Regions from separate parts of the Buttiauxella sp. WJP83 genome, predicted to be linked through region 3. Evidence: predicted binding sites of a transcription regulator. Region 3 holds the regulator's gene; each other region holds the start of a gene.
The links. Region 3 encodes PurR, which represses purine synthesis genes. Its sites were predicted from a motif close to CANGCAAACGTTTGCNTG; they were not measured.
Positions count from the first base shown of each region.

Region 1: a site for PurR is predicted at 2,048-2,065, ahead of purH (bifunctional phosphoribosylaminoimidazolecarboxamide formyltransferase/IMP cyclohydrolase). Genes of this name have one in related genera too.
Region 2: a site for PurR is predicted at 1,567-1,584, ahead of gltB (glutamate synthase large subunit). Genes of this name have one in related genera too.
Region 4: a site for PurR is predicted at 2,154-2,171, ahead of pyrD (quinone-dependent dihydroorotate dehydrogenase). Genes of this name have one in related genera too.

Region 1 covers NZ_CP110080.1:4,387,775-4,391,969, forward strand. Annotated here, with positions in the region: rRNA gene OH773_RS20250 (16S ribosomal RNA) at 34-1,573, opposite strand; gene purH (bifunctional phosphoribosylaminoimidazolecarboxamide formyltransferase/IMP cyclohydrolase) at 2,184-3,773, shown strand; gene purD (phosphoribosylamine--glycine ligase) at 3,791-4,195, shown strand, end outside.
Region 2 covers NZ_CP110080.1:462,179-466,373, forward strand. Annotated here, with positions in the region: gene gltB (glutamate synthase large subunit) at 1-1,533, opposite strand, end outside; gene OH773_RS02205 (TIGR01212 family radical SAM protein) at 2,216-3,148, shown strand; gene arcB (aerobic respiration two-component sensor histidine kinase ArcB) at 3,210-4,195, shown strand, end outside.
Region 3 covers NZ_CP110080.1:2,058,767-2,062,961, reverse strand. Annotated here, with positions in the region: gene OH773_RS09545 (C40 family peptidase) at 1-595, shown strand, start outside; gene sodB (superoxide dismutase [Fe]) at 718-1,299, shown strand; gene cydH (cytochrome bd-I oxidase subunit CydH) at 1,379-1,468, opposite strand; gene purR (HTH-type transcriptional repressor PurR) at 1,777-2,802, shown strand; gene punR (DNA-binding transcriptional activator PunR) at 2,821-3,738, opposite strand; gene punC (purine nucleoside transporter PunC) at 3,854-4,195, shown strand, end outside.
Region 4 covers NZ_CP110080.1:3,094,894-3,099,088, reverse strand. Annotated here, with positions in the region: gene ssuD (FMNH2-dependent alkanesulfonate monooxygenase) at 1-485, opposite strand, end outside; gene OH773_RS14430 (sulfonate ABC transporter substrate-binding protein) at 482-1,450, opposite strand; gene ssuE (NADPH-dependent FMN reductase) at 1,443-2,018, opposite strand; gene pyrD (quinone-dependent dihydroorotate dehydrogenase) at 2,266-3,276, shown strand; gene zapC (cell division protein ZapC) at 3,571-4,113, shown strand; gene OH773_RS14410 (YcbX family protein) at 4,110-4,195, opposite strand, start outside.

The sequences.
Region 1 (4,195 bases), 2.3 Mb from region 3:
GTGTGAGCACTACGCAAGTTCGTATCTATTAGGTAAGGAGGTGATCCAACCGCAGGTTCCCCTACGGTTACCTTGTTACGACTTCACCCCAGTCATGAATCACAAAGTGGTAAGCGCCCTCCCGAAGGTTAAGCTACCTACTTCTTTTGCAACCCACTCCCATGGTGTGACGGGCGGTGTGTACAAGGCCCGGGAACGTATTCACCGTAGCATTCTGATCTACGATTACTAGCGATTCCGACTTCACGGAGTCGAGTTGCAGACTCCGATCCGGACTACGACGCACTTTATGAGGTCCGCTTGCTCTCGCGAGGTCGCTTCTCTTTGTATGCGCCATTGTAGCACGTGTGTAGCCCTACTCGTAAGGGCCATGATGACTTGACGTCATCCCCACCTTCCTCCAGTTTATCACTGGCAGTCTCCTTTGAGTTCCCGGCCGAACCGCTGGCAACAAAGGATAAGGGTTGCGCTCGTTGCGGGACTTAACCCAACATTTCACAACACGAGCTGACGACAGCCATGCAGCACCTGTCTCACGGTTCCCGAAGGCACTAAGGCATCTCTGCCGAATTCCGTGGATGTCAAGAGTAGGTAAGGTTCTTCGCGTTGCATCGAATTAAACCACATGCTCCACCGCTTGTGCGGGCCCCCGTCAATTCATTTGAGTTTTAACCTTGCGGCCGTACTCCCCAGGCGGTCGACTTAACGCGTTAGCTCCGGAAGCCACTCCTCAAGGGAACAACCTCCAAGTCGACATCGTTTACGGCGTGGACTACCAGGGTATCTAATCCTGTTTGCTCCCCACGCTTTCGCACCTGAGCGTCAGTCTTTGTCCAGGGGGCCGCCTTCGCCACCGGTATTCCTCCAGATCTCTACGCATTTCACCGCTACACCTGGAATTCTACCCCCCTCTACAAGACTCTAGCTTGCCAGTTTCGAATGCAGTTCCCAGGTTGAGCCCGGGGATTTCACATCCGACTTGACAAACCGCCTGCGTGCGCTTTACGCCCAGTAATTCCGATTAACGCTTGCACCCTCCGTATTACCGCGGCTGCTGGCACGGAGTTAGCCGGTGCTTCTTCTGCGAGTAACGTCAATCGCCAAGGTTATTAACCTTAACGCCTTCCTCCTCGCTGAAAGTACTTTACAACCCGAAGGCCTTCTTCATACACGCGGCATGGCTGCATCAGGCTTGCGCCCATTGTGCAATATTCCCCACTGCTGCCTCCCGTAGGAGTCTGGACCGTGTCTCAGTTCCAGTGTGGCTGGTCATCCTCTCAGACCAGCTAGGGATCGTCGCCTAGGTGAGCCATTACCTCACCTACTAGCTAATCCCATCTGGGCACATCTGATGGCATGAGGCCCGAAGGTCCCCCACTTTGGTCCGAAGACGTTATGCGGTATTAGCTACCGTTTCCAGTAGTTATCCCCCTCCATCAGGCAGTTTCCCAGACATTACTCACCCGTCCGCCGCTCGTCACCCAGGAGCAAGCTCCCTGTGCTACCGCTCGACTTGCATGTGTTAGGCCTGCCGCCAGCGTTCAATCTGAGCCATGATCAAACTCTTCAATTAAAAGCTTGATTTGCTTCAACTCGTGAAGCGGTGCTCAAAAATTAACTTTCGTAATAATTCAACTAAATGAATTACTGCTTGGTCACTCTTCAAGACTTGATATTTTTTTGATACCCGAAGGTATCTGAGATATCAATCCTGCGAGTGCCCACACAGATTGTCTGATAAATTGTTAAAGAGCAGTGAGTTACGCGCTTTCGCTTGCTAACTCGAGGTGGCGTATATTACGCTTTCCTCTTTCAGAGTCAACCCTTAATTTCAGGATATTTGACTCTCATCGCCGCCGTTACTCTGTGATGTTGTTCACATGTTCCGTGTCGATGGAGGCGCATTATAGGGAGTTATCCTGAGGCTGCAACCCTAAATTTGCACTAATTTTACTGACTGCTGCAATCCCCAGCAAAACCCCGCCTTATACGCAGTTGTGCACAAAGTTATCCACAATCGTGATGAAGACCCAAATTTTGCGAGCGTGACGCAAACGTTTTCGCTACAATGCACCCGCATTAAAAGGACGCCCCGTTTTGGGGCGTTAGCTGAGTTTTAGGGGAAATAACTAAAATTCAGCTAACGCTCTTCTATATGCGAACCAAAGCTAAGGGATCAAACCATGCAACAACGTCGTCCTGTACGCCGCGCTCTGCTCAGTGTTTCTGACAAAGCCGGTATCGTCGAATTCGCCCAGGCACTTTCCCAACGTGGTGTAGTGCTGCTCTCTACAGGCGGAACCGCTCGTCTGCTGGCTGATGCTGGCCTACCGGTAACCGAAGTCTCTGACTACACCGGTTTCCCGGAGATGATGGATGGACGCGTCAAAACCCTGCATCCAAAAGTCCACGGTGGCATTCTGGGTCGTCGTGGCCAGGATGATGCCATCATGGAACAACACGCAATCTCCCCAATTGATATGGTTGTCGTCAACCTGTACCCGTTTGCACAGACAGTCGCCCGCGAAGGCTGCTCTCTGGAAGATGCGGTAGAGAATATTGATATCGGCGGTCCAACCATGGTGCGCTCCGCGGCGAAGAACCATAAAGATGTCGCGATCGTGGTTAAGAGCAGCGACTACCAGGCAATTATTAATGAGCTGGATGCTAACGAAGGTTCTCTTACTCACGAGACGCGTTTCGATTTGGCGATTAAGGCATTCGAACACACAGCCGCTTACGACAGCATGATCGCCAACTACTTCGGTAGTCTGGTTCCTGCCTATCATGGTGAGAGCAACGAACCTTCCGGTCGTTTCCCTCGTACGCTCAACCTGAACTTCATTAAGAAGCAGGATATGCGTTACGGTGAAAACAGCCACCAGCAAGCAGCCTTCTATATAGAAGAAGAAATTAAAGAAGCATCCGTCGCGACTGCAACGCAAGTTCAGGGCAAAGCGCTTTCTTATAACAACATTGCCGATACCGATGCGGCACTGGAATGCGTAAAAGAGTTTAGCGAACCTGCCTGCGTTATCGTGAAGCATGCCAACCCTTGTGGCGTGGCTGTCAGCGACTCCTTATTAGATGCTTATGATCGCGCTTACAAAACCGATCCGACTTCAGCATTCGGCGGCATCATCGCGTTTAACCGTGAACTGGATGCCAAGACTGCGCAGGCCATTATCTCCCGCCAGTTTGTCGAAGTGATTATTGCCCCATCGGCAAGCGAAGAAGCATTGATGATCACGGCGGCTAAGCAAAATGTTCGTGTACTGACGTGTGGACAATGGCAGCAACGCGCTGCGGGCCTGGATTTCAAGCGCGTCAACGGTGGCCTGTTAGTGCAAGACCGTGATTTAGGAATGGTGACTGCCGCCGACCTGCGTGTGGTCAGCAAGCGTCAGCCTTCCGAGCAAGAACTGCGTGATGCTTTGTTCTGCTGGAAAGTCGCGAAGTTCGTGAAGTCCAATGCGATTGTGTATGCCCGCGAAAATATGACTATCGGCATAGGCGCAGGTCAAATGAGCCGTGTTTACTCTGCCAAGATTGCCGGTATTAAAGCCGCCGATGAAGGTCTGGAAGTGAAAGGCTCTGCAATGGCATCCGATGCGTTCTTCCCGTTCCGCGATGGTATTGATGCAGCAGCAGCAGTCGGCGTAAGTTGTGTTATCCAGCCTGGCGGTTCGATCCGTGATGACGAAGTGATCGCCGCCGCTGACGAACATGGGATCGCAATGATCTTTACTGACATGCGCCACTTCCGCCATTAATCCTGGAGCCTCTATAGATGAAAGTATTAGTGATTGGTAATGGCGGGCGCGAACACGCGCTGGCCTGGAAAGCGTCGCAGTCACCATTAGTACGCACTGTATTTGTCGCGCCAGGCAATGCCGGCACAGCTCTGGAACCGGCTTTGCAGAACGTGGCGATTAGCCCGACCGATATCCCAGCACTGTTAAGCTTTGCGCAAAATGAGAAGATCGACCTGACGATTGTTGGGCCAGAAGCTCCGCTGGTGATTGGCGTCGTGGATGCCTTCCGTGCGGCTGGTCTGAAAATATTTGGCCCAACTCAGGGTGCAGCGCAATTAGAAGGCTCCAAAGCCTTCACCAAGGATTTCCTGGCTCGCCATAAAATCCCAACCGCCGAATACCAAAACTTCACCGAGGTAGAACCAGCGCTGGCGTACGTC
Region 2 (4,195 bases), 1.6 Mb from region 3:
CTGCGCAAACTGTTGGCGGAAGTAATCGTAAATAATGCGTGGCTGGCTGGAGAGCACGGCAAACGGGGTATCGTCACCCATTGAGCCTACAGCTTCCTGGCCATTTTCACCCAATACGCGGATCACTGAATCCAGTTCTTCGCTGCTGTAGTTGAACTGTTTCTGGAAGCTTGAAAGCGTATCGTCATCCATTTCGCGAGTGCCGACTTCTTCGTCTGGCAAATCTTCAAACGGCACCAGGCGACGAACGTTATTTTCCATCCACTCTTTATACGGGTGGCGGCTTTTCAGATCGGCATCGGTTTCAGCGGAATGCAGAATGCGGCCAATACGCGTGTCGATAACCATCAACTCGCCTGGGCCGACGCGTCCTTTTTCAACCACTTCGTCAGGCTGGTAATCCCAGATCCCGACTTCGGAAGCACAAGTGATCAGCTTATCTTTGGTGATGACGTAGCGTGCCGGGCGCAGGCCGTTACGGTCCAGGTTACAGGCAGCATAGCGCCCGTCGGACATTACGATACCAGCTGGGCCATCCCACGGCTCCATGTGCATGGAGTTAAAGTCGAAGAAGGCCCGCAGTTCTGGGTCCATGTTCGGGTTGTTCTGCCAGGCTGGTGGTACCAGCAAACGCATGGCGCGAACGATATCCATGCCCCCTGCCAGCAGCAATTCCAGCATGTTATCCATGGAACTGGAGTCAGAGCCGGTTTCGTTGACGAATGGCGCGGCGTCATGAAGATCCGGGATCAGCGGGGTCTGGAATTTATAAGTACGTGCGCGTGCCCACTGGCGGTTACCTGTGATGGTATTGATTTCACCGTTGTGCGCCAGGTAGCGGAACGGCTGAGCCAGCGGCCAGCGTGGTACGGTGTTGGTGGAGAAACGCTGGTGGAACAGGCAAATTGCAGATTCCAGGCGTAGGTCCGCCAGGTCCAGGTAAAAACGCGGCAAATCTGCCGGCATACACAGACCTTTATAGATGTTAACAAGGTTGGAGAGACTACAAACGTAGAAGTCTTTATCCTGAATGCGTTTCTCAATGCGGCGACGGGCGATAAACAGGCGACGTTCCATATCACGTGGGCGCCAGCCGGCCGGAGCATTAACAAAAATTTGTTCGATGCGAGGTTTTGAGGAGAGGGCGATTTCACCGAGTACGTCTTCATTGGTAGGCACTTCGCGCCAGCCAACAATCGACAGGGTCTCGTTTTGCAACTCTTCTTCAACGATGCGGCGGCTTGCGCTCGCCAGAGCGTCGTCTTTATTTAAGAAAATCATGCCGACGGCATAATTTTTTGCCAAACGCCAGCCACGCTCTTCCGCAACGATTCGGAAGAAACGGTCAGGCTTTTGCAACAGCAGGCCGCAACCATCACCGGTTTTACCATCGGCGAGGATTGCTCCACGGTGTTGCATTCGGGCCAGTGCGTGAATAGCAGTACGCACTACCTTGTGGCTAGGTTCGCCTTCTATGTGGGCGATCAGGCCGAAACCACAGTTATCCTTCTCAAGGGATTTATCGTACAACATATCAGTGAACCTCCCCAGGCTCTACGTGACTCCCTACCAACCGTTTGCGTCCAGACGCAGCAAGGGCATGGCGACGGGGTTTGCGCATCTACGCATTCCTCGCGTGTCGCCCTCTTGATGTCTGACGCATCCGATTTCACAAGTGTTGAGGACTTGCTTTAGAGGGAATCTTAATTACTGCATAAATATGATGGGCACAGAACCCACCCAGAAAGCTTCCAGCGGATTTCCAAGTTATCGGGAAAGCGCACACAGGTCAAATGGCATTCTTATTAATACAGATATGTGCTACGCAGATGCTAACTAAATGAAAATAAACACCTTATCATCATTTTTGTTCTATTTAAGCGGCAAGAATACCGGCTGGTTAATGTGATCCCTCTCACTATCTGAGGGGCCGCAAAATTCCAGACCATACTGGTAATGCAGGTATTGGCAGGATCTTATGCTATCAATGGGGTCTGGCGTGTTGTATGCCACTGTTTTTCACAGGGTCACAGATTCTTTAAAAATAGTGGGTCGATATAAGGAAAAGTCATCATCTGATGGGTGCGTAAAATTGCATTAATTTTGCATTTATATGCAATAGATAAAGCTGCGCCAGAGCGCTTGATCCAGGTCATCGCTAAAATGGGCAGAAAATGGCAGGCTACATCCCTTTTACAGGGCGGCCCATCAGATTATGCAGTTACAGAAATTAGTCAATATGTTTGGTGGTGATCTTCAGCGCCGTTATGGTCATAAAGTCCATAAACTCACGCTGCACGGTGGTTTTAGCTGCCCAAACCGTGACGGAACCATTGGACGAGGGGGGTGTACTTTCTGCAACGTGGCGTCTTTTGCTGATGAAACCCAACAACATCATTCCATTGCCGAGCAGCTCGAGCGTCAATCGCAGTTGGTTAACCGAGCTAAGCACTATCTCGCCTATTTCCAGGCGTACACCAGCACATGGGCAGAAGTGCAGGTGTTGCGTTCGATGTATCAGCAAGCTGTCAGCCAGGCCAGCATTGTCGGCTTATGTGTCGGCACTCGTCCGGATTGCGTGCCAGATAGCGTGCTTGATTTGTTAAGTGAATATCATGAGAAAGGCTATGAAGTTTGGTTAGAGCTGGGCTTGCAGACGGCACGCGACAAAACGCTGCATCGGATTAATCGTGGACATGATTTTGCCTGTTATCAGGAAACCACGCGTCGTGCCCGCGCGCGCGGTTTGAAAGTGTGTAGCCACCTGATTGTTGGTCTGCCAGGTGAAGGCCAGGAACATTGCTTGCAAACGCTGGAAAAAGTTGTTGAGACCGGTGTTGATGGTATCAAACTCCACCCTCTCCATATTGTTAGCGGCAGTACGATGGCTAAAAGTTGGCAGGCTGGACGCTTGCAGGGTATCGAACTGGAAGAGTACGCGACGACTGCCGGCGAGATGATTCGCCATACGCCACTCGAAATTGTCTATCATCGCATTTCTGCAAATGCCCGCCGCCCCACCTTGCTGGCACCGCTATGGTGTGAAAATCGTTGGACCGGAATGGGGGAGATAGATAAGTATCTGACAAGCCATGGTACTCAGGGTTCGGCGCTCGGAACGCCGTGGGACCCGACATTTCTGTTGTAATTCCTGAGCGTGTGATCTTTTTGCGGTATATTTAGCAGATTGAAGGCGAAGGAAACGTTCCATGAAGCAAATCCGGTTACTTGCGCAGTATTACGTTGATTTGATGGTGAAGCTCGGATTAGTGCGCTTCTCTTTGTTGCTGGCTTCCGCATTGGTGGTGCTGGCTATTGTGGTGCAGATGGCCGTGACCATGCTGTTACGCGGTCAGGTCGAAAGTATTGATGTCGTCCGCTCGATCTTTTTTGGCCTGTTAATTACTCCCTGGGCCGTCTATTTCCTTTCTGTGGTGGTTGAACAACTCGAAGAGTCGCGCCAACGGCTGTCAAAGCTTGTGGAGAAACTCGAAGAGATGCGCGAAAGGGATCTGAAACTCAATGTGCAGCTCAAAGACAACATTGCACAATTGAACCAGGAAATTTCCGTTCGTGTTAAAGCTGAGGATGAGCGTCAGGCCATGCTTGAGCAACTCAAGGTGGAGATGCAAGAGCGCGAAGAGACGCAAATCCAGCTGGAGCAGCAATCCTCATTTCTCCGTTCTTTCCTTGATGCCTCGCCGGATCTCGTTTTTTATCGCAATGAAGACAAAGAGTTTTCAGGCTGTAACCGAGCCATGGAATTGCTGACGGGCAAAAGTGAGAAGCAATTAATCAGCCTGAAACCAGCAGATGTCTATTCGCCAGAAGCGGCCCTGAAGGTGATTGAAACCGACGAAAAAGTATTTCGTCATAACGTGTCTCTAACCTACGAACAATGGTTGGATTACCCTGATGGCCGTAAAGCATGCTTTGAAATTCGTAAAGTGCCGTACTATGACCGCGTGGGTAAGCGCCATGGTCTGATGGGCTTTGGTCGCGATATTACCGAACGTAAGCGGTATCAAGATGCGCTTGAACGCGCCAGCCGGGATAAAACCACCTTCATTTCAACCATCAGCCATGAGTTGCGCACGCCGCTTAATGGTATCGTCGGATTGAGTCGTATCCTTCTGGATACTGAGCTGAATTCTGAACAAACCAACTACCTCAAAACTATCCATGTCTCGGCTAT
Region 3 (4,195 bases):
GAACACCAGCAGTGCAAAAACAAAACATCTTGCAAAAAATGATCGTAAAAACTCCTCCCAGCTCGCGAAAGTCCAGCCTGTTACTTTTACCGAAAAATGCAGTAAACCGCGTAAGGGCTACAAAACGCGCTGTGTGAAAGTCAAAGCAGAGCAACCAACGACGATTGCAGCAGCGCACAAAGTCCGGGTGCAGAAAGCACAGAAGACGGCGATGAACAAACTGATGGGCCAGATTGGCAAACCGTATCGCTGGGGTGGCACGTCGCCGCGTACTGGCTTCGATTGCAGCGGTTTGGTTTATTACGCTTACAAAGATTTGGTGAAATTCCGTATTCCGCGTACTGCAAACGAAATGTATCACCTGCGTGATGCTTCTCCGGTTGATCGCGGGGAACTGGAAACGGGTGACCTTGTGTTCTTCCGCACCCAAGGCCGTGGCACTGCGGATCACGTTGGTGTCTACGTCGGTAATGGGAAATTCATCCAGTCACCGCGTACTGGCCGTGATATTCAAATCACCTCGTTGAGCGAAGACTATTGGCAACGCCACTATGTTGGCGCTAAACGCGTCATGACATCTAAAACCATTCGTTAAAACCTTCACCTGCCCTGAAATGGGCAGGTGAGTTCTTCTTTTGCTTATCCTTTCAATTTGTTAACCTAAACCCGCATTAAAAGTGGTTATTTAGAAGTAAACAAAATAATAAGGAGTTAGCAATGTCGTTCGAACTACCTGCATTACCGTATGCGAAAGATGCTTTAGCACCGCATATCTCCGCTGAAACCCTGGAATACCATTACGGCAAACACCATCAAACCTATGTCACTAACCTGAATAACCTGGTTAAGGGCACAGCTTTTGAAGGTAAAACGCTTGAAGAGATCGTTCGTACTTCCGAGGGTGGTGTTTTTAACAACGCCGCTCAGGTGTGGAACCACACCTTCTACTGGAACTGCCTGGCACCAAATGCAGGCGGGGAACCTACTGGCGAACTTCTGGACGCTATCAACAAATCTTTCGGTAGCTTCGCTGAATTCAAACAACAGTTTACTGATGCCGCTATCAAGAACTTTGGCGCAGGTTGGACGTGGTTAGTTAAACAGGAAGATGGCGCTTTAGCGATTGTTTCTACTTCCAACGCGGGTACGCCACTGACGACTGCCGCTAAACCACTGCTGACGGTGGACGTCTGGGAACATGCGTACTACATCGACTACCGCAATGCTCGTCCTAACTACCTCGAGCATTTCTGGGCGCTGGTGAATTGGGCGTTTGTTGAGAAGAATCTTGCAGCGTAGAAGTTTGCTCCCTAAATAGTTCGTGTTGCGGAGCTATTTAGGGGAATGTTAATGGGCCGCGATAAGCGGCCCATCTTAATCAGTGCAGTACGGCAGTTAATGCGCCGCAAACAATCAAAGCCAGAACAATAACTGTGGTCGTGATTGAAAATTTCAGGTCGGTACTCATCAGCAACTCCTTTTTGTTACCTTACAAAACAGCCTTACAATTGATGTGTCATGATGAGTTTCCCACAATCGGAGATAAAAATCCTCACGGTTTTAACCCGATATCCATTTTCCCTCTTCCACTTTTCGCCAGGATAGGCCAAAATCCCTCGCTAATTTATTGCGTATCGTCAATTCAATGCCCTCCTCCCGTTTTATGTCGCAATCCCGGCATACCTGCAACCATTATGTTGCCTTTGGAGTCAGCGTACGCAAACGTTTAACACATTAGTAATCAGGGGGTTAAGAGATGGCCCGGAGTGAAATTTAATGGCGACAATCAAGGACGTGGCGAAGCGCGCAAACGTTTCCACTACAACCGTATCACATGTGATTAACAAAACCCGTTTTGTGGCGGAAGAAACGCGCAACGCGGTATGGGCTGCAATTAAAGAATTGCACTACTCACCGAGTGCTGTAGCACGAAGCCTGAAAGTTAATCACACCAAAACGATCGGTCTGCTTGCCACTTCCAGTGAAGCACCTTATTTCGCCGAGATCATCGAAGCGGTGGAAAATAGCTGCTTTGAAAAAGGCTATACCCTGATTTTGGGTAACGCACACAATAACTTTGAAAAACAGCGCGCTTACTTATCGATGATGGCGCAAAAGCGTGTCGATGGTTTGCTGGTGATGTGCTCTGAATATCCAGACTCCTTGCTTTCCGTTCTCGAAGAGTACCGCCACATCCCAATGGTTGTGATGGACTGGGGCGAGTCCCGTGCTGATTTCACCGACTCCGTGGTCGATAACGCATTCCACGGTGGCTACCTGGCGGGTCGTTATTTAATTGAACGCGGTCACCGCGAAATTGGTGCTATCCCCGGCCAAATGGAACGCAATACTGGCGGCGGTCGCCATGCTGGCTTTATGAAAGCACTCGAAGAAGCGGGTATTTCTATTCCAGAAAACTGGATTGTTCAGGGTGACTTTGAACCTGAATCCGGTTATCGCGCTATGCAGCAAATCCTCGGCCAGTCTCATCGCCCTACCGCAGTATTCTGTGGCGGTGACATCATGGCGATGGGGGCAATTTGTGCCGCTGATGAGATGGGACTGCGCGTACCGCAGGATATTTCCATTATTGGTTACGACAATGTGCGTAACGCGCGCTTCTTCTCACCGGCGTTGACCACCATCCACCAGCCAAAAGATTCGCTGGGGGAAACGGCGTTTAACATGCTATTGGATAGAATCGTTAATAAACGCGAAGAGTCCCAATCGATTGAAGTCCATCCGCGTCTGATTGAACGCCGCTCGGTAGCTGATGGCCCATTCCGCGATTATCGTCGTTAAGTGTTGTTGAGCCCGGGTTTACTCGGGCTCAGGTTCCTGTAACCATTCCTGATTCATCGTTTCACTGTCCCCCAGATAATCCAGTAACCAGCTCAACGCAGGTGATGCGTCGTTTTGCCGCCAGGTCAGGCAACATGCTGCGTCAGGAAACGGGTTATCCAGGGTTAATTCGCTCCACCGCCCGGAATCCAGCCACGGCCTGGCGATATGCAACGGCACCATGCCGATACACAAACCCGCGCTCAAACAATCCGAACCGGACTGCCAGTCAGGCACCACCACACGGCGCTGGTTATCTAAAAGCCAGGTAATTCGTTTGGGTAACGAACGCGAGGTATCTTCGAGTACCAAAGACGGCCAGTCACGCAGGTCATCGTCGCTTAACGTCCCACCGCGCTGTGCCAGAGGATGAGTGGAAGCCACCACACAACGCCAGCTCAACGTTCCCATATCGCGGAAGGCATAACGCCCTCCGACCGGAATAGCCTGGGTTGCACCAATAGCCACCTCGACACGACCATCCGCCAGCGCATCCCATACGCCGTTGAACACTTCCTGGAAGATGCGCAGTTCGATATCCGGAAAATGGCGATAGAAATCCACGACCAGTTGCCGCGTTCGCTCAGGTTTAACGATGTTATCAACGGCTATAGCCAGATGCCCGCGCCATCCGTTTGCGATCTGTTGGCACTGCTGCCGTGTCGTCATCATTTTTTTGATAACAGAACGGCCCTCTTTAAGGAAAAAGAGGCCCGCTGGGGTTAATTCGACATCACGATGACGCCGTTCGAATAGCGGAACGGCTAACCAATCTTCGAGTTGCCGCACCGTATAGCTAATGGCAGACGGAACGCGGTGCAACTCCTGTGCCGCACCGCTGAAGCTACCATTGCGCGCCACCGCATCTATCACTTCCAGCGAGTATTCTGACCACATTTCTCTGCTCACAAAATTTTTGAACGCAACCTACAAATATTAGCGTTTCACAAGCGTAATTGCACTCCGTACACTCTCGCGGCAATGAACCTGCAAGATTAATCAAGAGAAAATTATGCAACCTTCAAAAGGATTTCTTATCTGGCTGGCCGGCTTAAGTGTGCTGGGCTTCCTTGCCACAGACATGTACCTGCCTGCTTTCGCTGCCATTCAGCAAGATTTACAGACCGATGCATCGGCAGTCAGTGCAAGCCTGAGTCTGTTCCTGGCTGGATTTGCGTTTGCCCAGTTAATGTGGGGACCCCTGTCAGATCACTTCGGCCGTAAACCGGTATTACTGGCGGGGTTAAGCCTGTTCGCCATTGGCTGTATCGGCATGTTGTGGGTCGAAAGCGCCACTGCGCTATTGGTACTGCGTTTTGTTCAGGCAGTTGGCGTCTGTTCGGCGGCAGTAAGC
Region 4 (4,195 bases), 1.0 Mb from region 3:
AGTTTCGCGCCTTTAACCTGAATGTGTTTACCTTCGTGATCCACCGTTTCGCCTTCCAGCAGGCGTCGCCAGATGTTAGTAAATTCAGCGGAGGCTTCGTAGCGTTCCTGATGATTCAGGAACACGCCGTCTGCGGCTAACTCTTCCGGGTCGCTGCCTGTCACCAGGTTGAACAAAGCGCGCCCGTTAGAAAGTCTGTCGAGCGTGGCGGCCTGGCGTGCAGCCACCGTAGGAGATGTCACGCTTGGGCGAAGGGCGACCAGAAATTTTAAGCGCTGCGTGACCGGAATCATGGATGCAGCAACCAGCCACGCGTCTTCGCATGAACGGCCCGTCGGGATCAGTACACCGGTAAAGCCCAGTCTGTCCGCCGCCTGAGCGATTTGTTGTAGGTAACCGTGGTCAACCGGACGTGCTGCATCGTTACTACCCAAATAGTGTCCATCGCCGTGGGTGGGCAAAAACCAGAATAAGTTAAGGCTCATGACTTGTCTCCTGAAGTGGGTTGCCAGATACGGGTGCGAATATCGACTTTTTTAGGCACTAAATGGTTGTCGTAAAACAGGTCAGCGGTTTGCTGCTGTTTGGCAGCCGTTTCTGCACTGACTGGGGTAATGACTGTCGGTGGACGGTGGTCGAAATAGGTGGCAATAACGTTTTCAGGTAGCCCCATAGTTTTTGCCAGTAACGCAACGCTTGCTTCACGCTGGCTTCGGGTTAACGCATCAGCGTCGCTAAATGTTTTGAGAACGTGTTGCAAGAACGGGCCATTTTTCTCAGCGTAAGGGCGCGAGGCGAGATAGAACGAACCGGTTTGAACTAATTCACTGCCGTCGGTTAACACGCGAACACCGCCGTTTAACAGGACTGCGGAGTAGTACGGGTCCCAAATTGCCCAGGCATCAACATTGCCTTGCTGGAATGCAGCGCGCGCATCAGCAGGGGTTAAATAGGCGGCCTGGACATCGGTAAATTTCAGCCCGGCTTTTTGTAATGCGCGCAGGACGAGGTTGTGAGAACTGGAGCCTTTCTGGAAAGCAATTTTATGCCCTTTAAGATCGGCCACGGTTTTCAGCGGGCTGTTCTCCGGTACCAGAATCACTTCGGCTTTTGGTTTTGGTGGTTCTGAACCGACATAAACCAGATCCGCTCCCGCCGCCTGAGCGAAGATGGGTGGAATATCTCCGGTACTGCCGAGATCAATACTGCCAATATTCAGTGCTTCCAGCATTTGCGGGCCTGCGGGGAATTCAATCCACTGAAACTTAGTTTGCGGGTACTCTTTTTCCAGAAGCTGGTGGCTTTTTGCCAGCACCATACTGACCGACCCTTTTTGATAGCCAATACGCAGTTGGTCTGGCCCGGTTTCTGCGGCGTGGAGCGTGGCGCTCAGACTCAAAGCGCCTGTTAGCATCAGCCAGGGAGCGGTACGTTTTAACAGATTAAACATGAGCAACTCCTTGAGTTTTAAACGGAGAAGAGACGATAAAGTCCCGGCGATGCAGCGCCTGCCAGAAGGTCTCCAGTGCACCATCGAGACGCTGTTGTAGGTTGTTGCTGAACACGGGTTTGTGCTGGTAATCGGCTATTTGGCTATCATCCGCAAATACGCCATGCAGGATTTCTTGTGCTTTCAGCGCATTAAGTACCGGCTTCAGGGCGTAATCGACCGCCAGCATATGTGCCACGGTGCCACCGGTAGCCAATGGCAGAACGACTTTCTTATCCAGTGCTCGTTCAGGAAGCAGATCGAGCAGCGTTTTCAGTGCGCCAGAAAATGAAGCCTTATAAACAGGTGTCGCGATAATCACGCCATCGGCCTGCTGTAATTGCTCGTTTAAGGCCAGCAGTGCGGGGCTATCAAACCGGGCGTAGAGTAAATCTTCAGGAGCGAAATTCTGTAGATGCCAGTGACACACTTCGATATCCAAAGCGCTTAATTTTTCGCGGGCATATTCCAGCAGCGCACTGGAACGAGAGGGGAAGCGCGGGCTTCCAGCCAGGGTTATCACACGCATATTGTTTCCTTATAACTAAATGTTTGCTTTTAGGTAACATTAATAACAATTGAGTGTGATAGTCGCGCAGAAGTGTTATTCCGCTAAATGATTTTTTTGGGTTTGGAATGCCAAAAAACGAATAAACAACGTTGAGAAGAAAACGTTTGCGCTGATTCGGCCTTTTTTGTTGCAGGTCAATTCCATTCATTGACGTTATCGTTAATAATACTGCCCCAGTTTGCATACTGGGAATTCTGGAGTGTTCATGTACTACCCCTTCGTTCGTAAAGCCCTTTTCAAGCTCGATCCAGAGCGCGCTCATGAAGTGACATTTCAGCAATTGCGTCGTGTAACAGGTACACCACTCGAATGGCTGGTGCGGCAAAATGTGCCCTCTAAACCTGTGACCTGCATGGGTCTGACGTTTAAGAATCCTTTAGGGCTTGCTGCCGGCCTGGATAAAAACGGTGAGTGTATTGATGCACTGGGTGCCATGGGCTTTGGCTCCATTGAAATTGGTACCGTAACGCCTCGTCCACAACCAGGAAATGATAAGCCGCGAATCTTCCGTCTGGTAGAAGCAGAAGGTTTGATTAACCGCATGGGCTTCAATAATCTGGGTGTAGATAACCTGGTTGAGAACGTCAAAAAATCCCATTTTGATGGGGTGCTGGGTATCAATATTGGTAAGAATAAAGACACTCCAGTTGAGCAGGGTAAAGACGACTATTTGATCTGCATGGATAAAATTTATCCTTATGCCGGTTATATCGCGATCAATATTTCCTCGCCAAATACCCCTGGATTACGCACCTTGCAATACGGCGAAGCGTTAGATGATCTGTTAGTCGCGATTAAAAATAAGCAGCAAACGCTTCAGGAATTGCACCATAAATATGTGCCAGTTGCGGTGAAGATCGCGCCGGATCTTTCTGAAGAAGAATTGATCCAGGTTGCCGATAGTTTAGTTCGTCATAATATTGATGGGGTCATTGCGACCAATACAACGTTGGATCGTAGCCTGGTTCAGGGGATGAAATATTGCGATGAAATGGGGGGATTAAGTGGCCGCCCAGTGCAACTGAAGAGCACAGAAATTATTCGCCGATTGTCGCAAGAATTAAATGGTCGTTTACCGATTATTGGTGTCGGCGGTATTGATTCGGTGATTGCTGCTCGCGAGAAGATGGCAGCAGGTGCCTCACTGGTTCAAATATATTCTGGTTTCATATTTAAAGGCCCACCTTTGATAAAAGAAATCGTCTCAGGAATCTAGTTCTCACATTTTACCTTTCAGACAACCGGGGCTTTATTTTCAGCCCCGGTTGTTTTATATTTCACCACTGTTGCTAAATTATACATATTGGTCTTTTATTAATATGGTCTTTAACGAAGCGGCGATAAGGATTTTTATATACCCTAAATAATTCGAGTTGCTTGAAGGCGGCAAGGCCGTAAATCTCCAGGAGCTTACTCAAGTAAGTGACTGGGGTGAGCGGGTGCAGTCAACGCATAAGCAGCTTGAAGTATGACGGGTATATCGTGGGAATAAACGAAAGGGCAAATAGTTATGCGGATAAAACCTGACGATAATTGGCGTTGGTATTTTGATGAAGAGCATGATCGTATGATGCTCGATTTGGCCAATGGCATGCTATTCCGTTCACGTTTCCCTCGTAAAATGCTCACCCCCGATGCCTTTGAAAACACTGGTTTTTGTGTCGATGATGCAGCTCTATTCTTCTCCTTTGAAGAGAAATGCCGCGACCTGATATTAAGTAAAGAACAGCGTGCTGAGCTGGTATTAAATGCACTGGTTGCGATTCGTTATCTCAAGCCGCAAATGCCAAAAAGCTGGCATTTCGTCTCTCATGGAGAGTGCTGGCAGCCTGGCCCTGGCGATTCTGCTTGTGTCTGGTTGAGTGATGATATGCAGCAGGTTAACTTGCTGGTGGTTGAAACCGGTGATAACGCTGCACTGTGTTTGCTGGCACAACCGGGTTTACAACTTGCAGGCCGAACCATGCAACTTGGTGATGCCATTAAAGTGATGAACGACAGATTAAGGCCGCAACCAATGAGTAGCGACTTGAGTCTCGACCAGGCCGTTTAAATTTCTTCGAGCTTGACATCACCCGCCGGAATACAGCTACAACACAAGATGGTGCCATCATTGTTGATAGCGCTTTTCTTCA